Regions from separate parts of the Rhizobium sp. BK491 genome, predicted to be linked through region 1. Evidence: predicted binding sites of a transcription regulator. Region 1 holds the regulator's gene; the other holds the start of a gene.
The links. The regulator PhoB, encoded in region 1, activates phosphate uptake and scavenging genes when phosphate is short. The targets are predictions, from matches to a motif close to TGTCATNNANCTGTCAT.
Positions count from the first base shown of each region.

Region 2: a site for PhoB is predicted at 1,747-1,763, ahead of FHX05_RS03645 (DapH/DapD/GlmU-related protein). Genes of this name have one in related genera too.

Region 1 is NZ_JACIAR010000002.1:413,304-417,734, forward strand. Features, by position in the region: gene pstA (phosphate ABC transporter permease PstA) at 1-511, shown strand, start outside; gene pstB (phosphate ABC transporter ATP-binding protein PstB) at 526-1,341, shown strand; gene phoU (phosphate signaling complex protein PhoU) at 1,393-2,106, shown strand; gene phoB (phosphate regulon transcriptional regulator PhoB) at 2,138-2,821, shown strand; gene FHX05_RS09925 (GcrA family cell cycle regulator) at 2,911-3,447, opposite strand; gene FHX05_RS09930 (aspartate aminotransferase family protein) at 3,872-4,431, shown strand, end outside.
Region 2 is NZ_JACIAR010000001.1:728,042-732,472, reverse strand. Features, by position in the region: gene recN (DNA repair protein RecN) at 1-1,671, shown strand, start outside; gene FHX05_RS03645 (DapH/DapD/GlmU-related protein) at 1,802-2,434, shown strand; gene FHX05_RS03640 (CDP-diacylglycerol diphosphatase) at 2,456-3,196, opposite strand; gene ligA (NAD-dependent DNA ligase LigA) at 3,542-4,431, shown strand, end outside.

The sequences.
Region 1 (4,431 bases):
ATCGATCGTCTATGGCTTGCTGGGTCTCTCGGTCTTCATCAACATGATGGGTCTGCCGCGCTCGGCCTCGCTGGTCGGCGGTCTCGTGTTGAGCCTGATGACGCTGCCGATGATCATTATCGCCACACGCTCGGCGTTGCGGGCCGTGCCGCCGTCGATCCGCAGCGCAGCGCTCGGTCTTGGTGCATCGCGCATGCAGATGGTCTTCCATCACGTGTTGCCGCTTGCGATGCCCGGCATTCTGACGGGCACGATCCTCGGGCTTGCGCACGCGCTTGGCGAGACTGCGCCGCTGCTTCTGATCGGCATGGTCGCCTTCGTCGCCAACTATCCGGCATCGCCGCTCGATCCTTCGACGGCGCTGCCGGTGCAGATCTACATGTGGGCGAGCGAAGCCGAGCGTGCCTTCGTCGAAAGAACGTCCGGCGCCATCATCGTCCTGCTCTTCTTCCTCGTCGCGATGAACATCGGTGCCATCCTGCTGCGCCGCCGCTTCGAGCGGCGCTGGTAAGGGAGGGCCGGGGAATGAACATGATGACGGAAGCCGCAAGCGAAAGAGCCTTGGCCAAGAAGATGACCACGATCCCTTACAAGATGATCGGCCAGGACGTTTCTGTGTTCTACGGCGACAAGCGGGCGCTCTTCGACGTCAATCTGAAGATCCGCGCCAATACCGTCACGGCTTTGATCGGCCCTTCCGGTTGCGGCAAGTCCACCTTCCTGCGCTGCCTCAACCGCATGAACGATACGATCGAGACCTGCCGGGTCACCGGCAAAATCACGCTCGACGATCAGGATGTCTACGACGACAGCATCGACGTGGTGGAGTTGCGCGCCCGCGTCGGCATGGTCTTCCAGAAGCCCAACCCGTTCCCAAAGTCCATCTTTGAGAACGTCGCCTACGGCCCGCGCATCCATGGCCTGCATCGCTCAAAGGCCGATCTCGAGCATATCGTCGAGACCAGCCTGCAGAAGGCCGGTCTCTGGGGCGAGGTCAAGGATCGGCTCCATGATGCCGGCACGAGTCTATCGGGCGGTCAGCAGCAGCGTCTGTGCATCGCCCGCGCCGTCGCGGTCAGTCCGGAGGTCATCCTGATGGACGAGCCATGCTCGGCGCTCGATCCGATCGCGACCGCCAAGGTCGAGGATCTCATCCACGAGCTGCGGGAGAATTTCACCATCGTCATCGTGACGCATTCCATGCAGCAGGCAGCCCGCGTCTCGCAGCGTACCGCAATGTTCCATCTCGGCCATCTGGTCGAGGAGAACGACACCGATAAGATGTTCACCAATCCCGACGATTTCCGCACGCAGGATTACATCATGGGCCGTTTTGGTTGATGATGTCAGGCGCGCGGCTCATTTCACACAGTTCACCTTGAGGATAGAAAAATGGTCTCCACTCACATTCTCTCTGCCTATGACGAAGACCTGAAGTTCCTGACGCGCCGCATTGCTGAAATGGGCGGCCTGGCAGAGCAGATGGTTAGCGACAGCGTACGCGCGCTGGTCAATAGCGACGCTGCCCTGGCCCAGAAGGTCATCTCCGACGACGTCGTTCTCGACCATGCCGAGCGCGAAGTCGGCGACAAGGCGATCGTTACCATCGCCCGCCGTCAGCCGATGGCGGCGGACCTGCGTGAAATCATGGGCTCGATCCGCATCGCATCCGATCTGGAGCGCGTCGGCGATCTCGGCAAGAACACCGCAAAGCGCGTCATCGCCGTCCAGGGCACCGGTGTCCCGCGCCGTCTCGCCCGCGGCATCGAGCATCTCTCCGAACTGGCGCTGAGCCAGCTCAAGGAAGTTCTGGATGTCTACGCGACCCGCTCGCCGGACAAGGCCGTATCGATCCGCGAACGCGACGAGGAAATCGACGCCATGTACACCTCGCTCTTTCGCGAGATGCTGACCTACATGATGGAAGATCCGCGCAACATCACCACCTGCACGCATCTTCTCTTCTGCGCCAAGAACATCGAGCGCATCGGCGACCATGCCACCAACATCGCCGAGACGATCTATTACATGGCGACGGGCGCGCAGCCGGAAGGCGAGCGCCCGAAGGACGATACCGCCAATACCGTCGGCGCAGTGACCGAATAATCCGAAAGCGAAGAAAGGAGACCATAGGCGCATGGTTCCGAGAGTTGCTGTTGTAGAAGACGAGGAAGCGCTCAGCGTTCTGCTGCGCTACAATCTTGAGGCCGAAGGCTTCGAGGTAGACACGATCCTCAGAGGCGATGAGGCCGAGCTGCGTCTCCAGGAGCGCATCCCCGATCTCCTGATCCTCGACTGGATGCTGCCCGGCGTATCGGGCATCGAGCTCTGCCGCCGGCTGCGTATGCGGCCGGAGACGGAGCGCCTGCCGATCATCATGCTGACGGCCCGCGGCGAGGAAAGCGAGCGCGTGCGCGGGCTTTCGACCGGCGCGGACGATTATGTCGTCAAGCCGTTCTCTACGCCGGAGCTGATGGCTCGCGTCAAGGCGATGCTGCGGCGTGCCCGCCCGGAGGTTCTCTCCACAGTGCTGCGTTGCGGCGATATCGAGCTGGATCGCGAAACCCATCGCGTCCACCGCAAGAGCCGCGAAGTGCGGCTGGGGCCGACGGAATTCCGCCTGCTGGAGTTCCTGATGTCCTCGCCGGGCCGGGTCTTCTCGCGTTCGCAGCTGCTCGACGGCGTATGGGGTCACGATATCTACGTCGACGAACGCACGGTCGACGTCCATGTCGGCCGCCTGCGCAAGGCGCTCAATTTCTCCAATATGCAGGATGTCATTCGCACCGTTCGCGGCGCGGGCTACTCCATGGAGGCCTGAACGGCGATACCCGATCAGGCATCAACATAGCGGCGGAAACAGAAAACGGGCCTCAAGGGCCCGTTTCTTTATCTTAGTCATCAAGCCTCTCAGCCACGCGGCTGGGCCGGCCTACGCCGCTCATGCACCGGCTGGTAGGCCAGGCGCTGATGGTAGGTGCAGTAAGGCGATGAATCTGGGCTCTCGTTGCCGCAGAAATGGAAATCGTCCTTCAGCGGATCGCCGACCGGCCACTTGCAGGTGCGCTCCGTCAGTTCCGTCAGGCCGAGGCGGCGGGAGATCGGAACGACGACGTTCGATGCCGGGCGATACTGGATTTCGTTGACGGAATCGATCTCGATCTCTTCCTTCAGCATGGTTGCGCCCTGCTGGCGGGCAACCACCGTGCGGGTAGCAACGCGCGATCCGTAGGTCGCAGCGCGAGGTGCCGCTGCGCTGCGCTTCGGCGTGCGCGCTGCGGTTGTCGCGCCGCCCGCCTTCGCTCGGCCGGGGAGGTTCAGGCGATGCACCTTGCCGATGACGGCATTACGGCTCACGCCACCGAGCTGCGCAGCGATCTGGCTGGCGCTCAACCCTTCGGACCATAGCTTTTTCAGCTTCTCGACGCGTTCGTCTGTCCAATTCATGCCCTGTCTCCGCTGTCGCGTTTCCGATGGCAGAATCCCTCACCATTGCCTCGCATGGTATCGAGGCGCGAAACGCTCTAAAATTGTGGTGACTAGTTCCGCCGCATGCAGTCTAGCAATTGGTTTTTAACCTAGTGTGAGGCTGACTCCGTGACAAGAGTCGCGGGAATCTTGAGGAATCGATTTCGAGGTTTTCCCCAACTTGCTGTCCGGGCGTGGCATTTCTGCCATAGGCGCCGCCCGACGCATCTCTTTTGCCGGCAAGCGTTTTCTCGCACCTGCTAAAACGGCAGTTTTGTTGACATCGCGGTGCAAAACATCAATAGTGCCCAAGCCGCCGCAAGGCGGCATTTTTGATTTTTTCGGACCCGTTTCATCAAATGGAAGCGATCGGTCCTTAAAGTTGTGATCAGGAGATATGGCCATGGCCGAGACCACGCCGCTTTACGACACCTACTTGCGCGCTCCGCTGCGGTTCGAGCGAGGCGAGGGCGTCTGGCTGGTCACTGAGAATGGCGAACGCTACCTCGATTTCGCAGCCGGCGTCGCGGTCAATTCGCTCGGTCATGCTCATCCCCATCTTGTCGCCGAGCTGAAGGCGCAGGCCGACAAGGTCTGGCACCTGTCCAACCTCTATGAGGTGCCCGGCCAGGAGAAGCTGTCGAAGCGGCTGACGGAAGTGACCTTCGCCGACAAGGTTTTCTTCACCAATTCGGGCGCGGAGGCGCTGGAGTGCGCCATCAAGACTGCGCGGCGCTATCAATTCGCCAAGGGACATCCCGAGAAGTTCCATATCATCACCTTCGAAGGCGCCTTCCACGGCCGCACCATCGCAACGATCGCCGCCGGTGGCCAGGAAAAATATATCGAAGGTTTCGGCCCGAAGGCACCGGGCTTCGACCAGGTGCCCTTCGGTGATCTCGACGCCGTCCGCGCTGCCATTACCGATGCGACGGGCGCTATCCTGATAGAGCCGGTGCAGGG
Region 2 (4,431 bases), on a different contig from region 1:
CTGATCCAGCTTTCGATCCGCGATATCGTTTTGATCGAGCGGCTGGATCTTGCCTTCGAGTCCGGGCTTTCGGTTTTGACCGGCGAGACGGGTGCGGGCAAATCCATCCTGCTTGACAGCCTGTCGCTGGCCCTGGGCGGGCGTGGCGATGGCGGGCTGGTGCGCCATGGCGAAGAGCGCGGCCAGGTCACCGCTGTATTCGATGTCGGCACGCAGCATCCGGCCCGCAAGCTCCTGCGCGAAAACGGCATCGATGATGACGGCGATCTGATTTTCCGCCGCGTTCAATCCGCCGATGGCCGCACCAAAGCCTTTGTCAACGATCAGGCCCTCAGCGTTCAGCTCATGCGCCAGATCGGGCAGCTTCTCGTCGAAATTCATGGTCAGCACGATGACCGTGCGCTCGTCGACACGGATGCGCACCGCATCTTGCTCGATGCTTTCGCTGGCCTCGCTGATGAGGCACAGGAGGTCGGCAGGCTTTACAAGATCTGGCGCGATACCGATCGCACGTTGAGGAAGCACAGAGAGCAGGTGGAGCGGGCTGCCCGCGAGGCCGACTATCTTCGCGCCTCTGTCGAGGAGCTGGGGAAGCTCTCGCCGCAAGATGGCGAGGAGGACGAGCTTGCCGAGACGCGCTCGCGGATGATGAAGGCCGAGCGCATCGCTGGAGATATCGCCGAGGCTTCGGAATTTCTCAACGGCAATGCATCGCCCGTGCCGCATATCGCCTCGCTGGTGCGCCGGCTGGAGCGCAAGAGCCATGAGGCGCCGGGCCTGCTGGAAGATACCGTCGCATTGCTGGACGCCGCTCTCGATCAGCTTTCCAACGCGCAGATGGAGGTCGAAGCCGCGCTGCGTAAGACGGAATACGATCCGCGCGAGCTTGAGCGGGTTGAAGAGCGTCTCTTCGCGTTGCGGGGCGCCTCGCGTAAATACTCTGTGCCGGTAACGGAATTGCCGGCCCTGGCCGCGCGCATGATTTCGGATCTCGCCGATCTCGATGCCGGCGAAGAGCGGCTGGCGCGTCTTGCTGCCGAGCTTTCCGCTGCCAAGGCGGATTATGACGTTGCAGCGCGCAGCCTGTCGGAGAAGCGCCGCCACGCAGGCGAGGCGCTTGCCGCGGCCGTCATGGCCGAATTGCCGGCCCTGAAGCTCGAGCGTGCGCGTTTCATGGTGGAGATATCAAGTGATCCCGAAGCCGGAACGGCCGATGGCATCGATGTCGTCGAATTCCACGTTCAGACCAACCCCGGTACGCGTCCAGGCCCGATCACCAAGGTTGCTTCCGGAGGCGAGCTGTCGCGCTTTCTCTTGGCATTGAAGGTTGCGCTCGCCGATCGCGGCTCGGCGCCGACCCTCGTATTCGATGAAATTGACACCGGCGTCGGCGGTGCGGTAGCGGATGCGATCGGCCAGCGGCTAAAGCGTCTGTCCGATCGCGTGCAGGTGCTGTCGGTCACTCATGCACCGCAGGTCGCCGCTCGCGCCGCAACGCATCTCCTGATTTCCAAGGGGCCGGTCGCGGACGGCTCGGAAAAGATTTCAACGCGCGTCGCCACCATGGAGCCGAAGGACCGCACCGAGGAAATCGCCCGCATGCTCGCGGGCGCTTCTGTGACCGAAGAGGCGAGAGCGGCCGCCAAACGCTTGCTGGCCGGCAACGGCTGATCTCGCGGCTGTCCATGGAGCAGATATCGGCGACGATCTGCCACGGACATCTCGCTGGGTCTTTCGGCAGTCCCGCGTCACATATCCTTCATCGTCTCCGGCTAGGCAGGCTAGAATCCGGAGACCGTCAATGCACTCGACCGCACAGCCAAATCGCCCCAAAATCGCGGAAACCGTTATCCACCCGACGGCGAATATAAGAGATTCGCGCGTCGGCATGTGCTGCGAGATTTTGGAAGACACGTCTCTGCACACGGTCGAACTTGGGGATTTCTCCTATCTCGGGCCGCGCTGCATCGTCGGTGATTCAACGATTGGAAAATTCTGCGCCATTGCGGCAGAAGTCAGAATCGGCGCCCCCAATCACCCGATGGACCGCCCGTCCATGCATCGCTTCACCTATTGTCCGGAATATTACTCGGCGGACGCCGTACGGGATCATGCGTTTTTCGATCGGCGCAAGCAGGATCGCGCTGTCATTGGCAACGATGTCTGGATCGGTCACGGCGTGATCGTTCTGCCGGGCGTAAAGGTTGGAGACGGTGCCGTGCTTGCAGCAGGCGCTGTCGTCACCAAAGACGTCGAACCCTATACGATTGTCGGCGGTATTCCCGCGAAATTCATTCGAGAGCGCTTCACGCGAAGCATTGCGGAGAGACTTGCGTCTATCGCCTGGTGGAATTGGCCGTTCGAAACCGTTATGGAGCGGCTTGCTGATTTTCAATCAAGCGACATAGAAGCCTTTTGCGAGCGCTGGTCTTGATCCGCTTCTGCGCGACATGCATCAGAGCCGGCATTTGGGATCGATCATATCCTCCGCGGACCCGCGGGATTTGTGTGCTTTGTTTATTCTCGCCAGAACATAGAAACCATGCTGCCCGTCAGGCAATACGGCGCCAAAGACGCCGACCACTACGTTTTCCATATTTGAACGGGCGCCATCGATGCCATCCGCAACGAGCTGCAGCGGGTTCAAATCCGAGAGGTCATCCGCCGTATGGAAGGTTGCCCACCAACCGGCTCGGGTCTTCAGGTCGGTAAACCGGCCGCTTTCAATCTCCGTCATATGAGCCTTCAAGAGCGCCCTGAAGCGAGGTGTCTCGCACCCCATATGAATGTGAAGCCGATCTTGCGTGCGCCAGCTGGCGGCGTTTATCGCCAGTGCAAAATTCTGTCTCGAAGCCTTCGCTGCACGCGGATCGATTGCCGATAACTCTTTCCACGCTTCCTCAAAGTAGTTCGGCGCTCCTGCGGTCAGAAGGCGAGGGTCCTCGATACCGGGGACGTCGGCGAGGGGCGCAAGAATGGTTCGTTCTTTGTCAGCCGGTTCGCGAAGGACAACGTAGGACGACAGCGGATCCGGCGACTCCACTATCTTGAGGCACGGATATGGCGATCCTGTCAGGGTGGAGTTGATCTCACAAGCTCTAACGACCAGCCCCAAGGCAGAGCGGCTGACGAACGAGCTCATAATCAACACTGCACCGATGAGAGAAATGGAGAGAACGGCAAGACGATACTTCATGCGTGATTTCGAATTTCTGCTGACGATCCGATCATTTCCAGAGGTCTCGCTCTCATAATAACTTATCTTAAATCCCCTGTGATACTCGGGAAAGAGCCGCTGCTCGGGAATTGGAAAGAGAATTCCACCAAGGCTGGCTCGATGCTGATATTTCCCGCACCTGTAACATCAAGAACGGCCGATCATGGCGTAAAGTTGTCGTGAACGCTACCATGACGGTCATTGGCATTCGGTAACTGAAATGCAGATTTTTCCCTTTGTTTTTACGTGCTCCGTGGCGAAAACCGCTTCGCACTTTTTGCGGAAGTGCTCTAAAACATCTCCGAAATCGGGGAGTGTAGATTCATGAGCACCGAACAGAAGCCCGTGGAAGATTTGAGCGAAGAGGAAGCGGCCGCAGCGCTTGCCTATCTGGCTGCAGAGATCGCGCACCATGACGCGCTTTATCATGGCAAGGATGCGCCGGAGATTTCGGATGCCGAGTATGATGCGCTGAAGCGGCGCAATGATGCGATCGAGGCCCGGTTTCCCGCATTGATTCGCGCCGATAGCCCGTCACGCCGGGTCGGTGTCGCACCATCGGAGACCTTTGCACCCGTCGTCCACGCCAGGCCGATGCTCTCGCTCGACAACACCTTCTCGCAAGAAGATGTCGAGGATTTCGTCGCTGGCGTCTATCGCTTTCTCGGTCGCCTGCCTGATAATTCCATCGCCTTTACGGCGGAGCCGAAGATTGACGGTCTTTCCATGTCCATCCGCTACGAGAACGGCCGCATGGTAAGCGCCGCGACGCGCGGCGACGGCACGACAGGCGAGAATGTCACCGCCAATATCAGGACCATCAAGGAAATCCCGCAGACCTTGCCAGCGGGCGCTCCCTCGGTCGTCGAGGTGCGCGGTGAGGTCTATATGGCCAAGAGCGACTTCCTGGCGCTCAACGCGCACATGGAGGCCGAGGGCAAGCAGACCTATGTCAATCCTCGCAATACGGCCGCCGGATCGCTGCGCCAGCTCGACGCGAAAGTGACCGCCAGCCGCAAGCTGAAATTCTTCGCCTATGCCTGGGGCGAGATGTCCGACATGCCGGCGGATACGCAATACGGCATGGTGCAGATCTTCAAATCCTGGGGCTTTCCCGTCAACCCGTTGATGGAGCGCTTGAATTCGGTTGCCGATATTCTTGCGCATTACGATCAGATAGGGCTCCAGCGGCCGGATCTCGATTACGATATCGA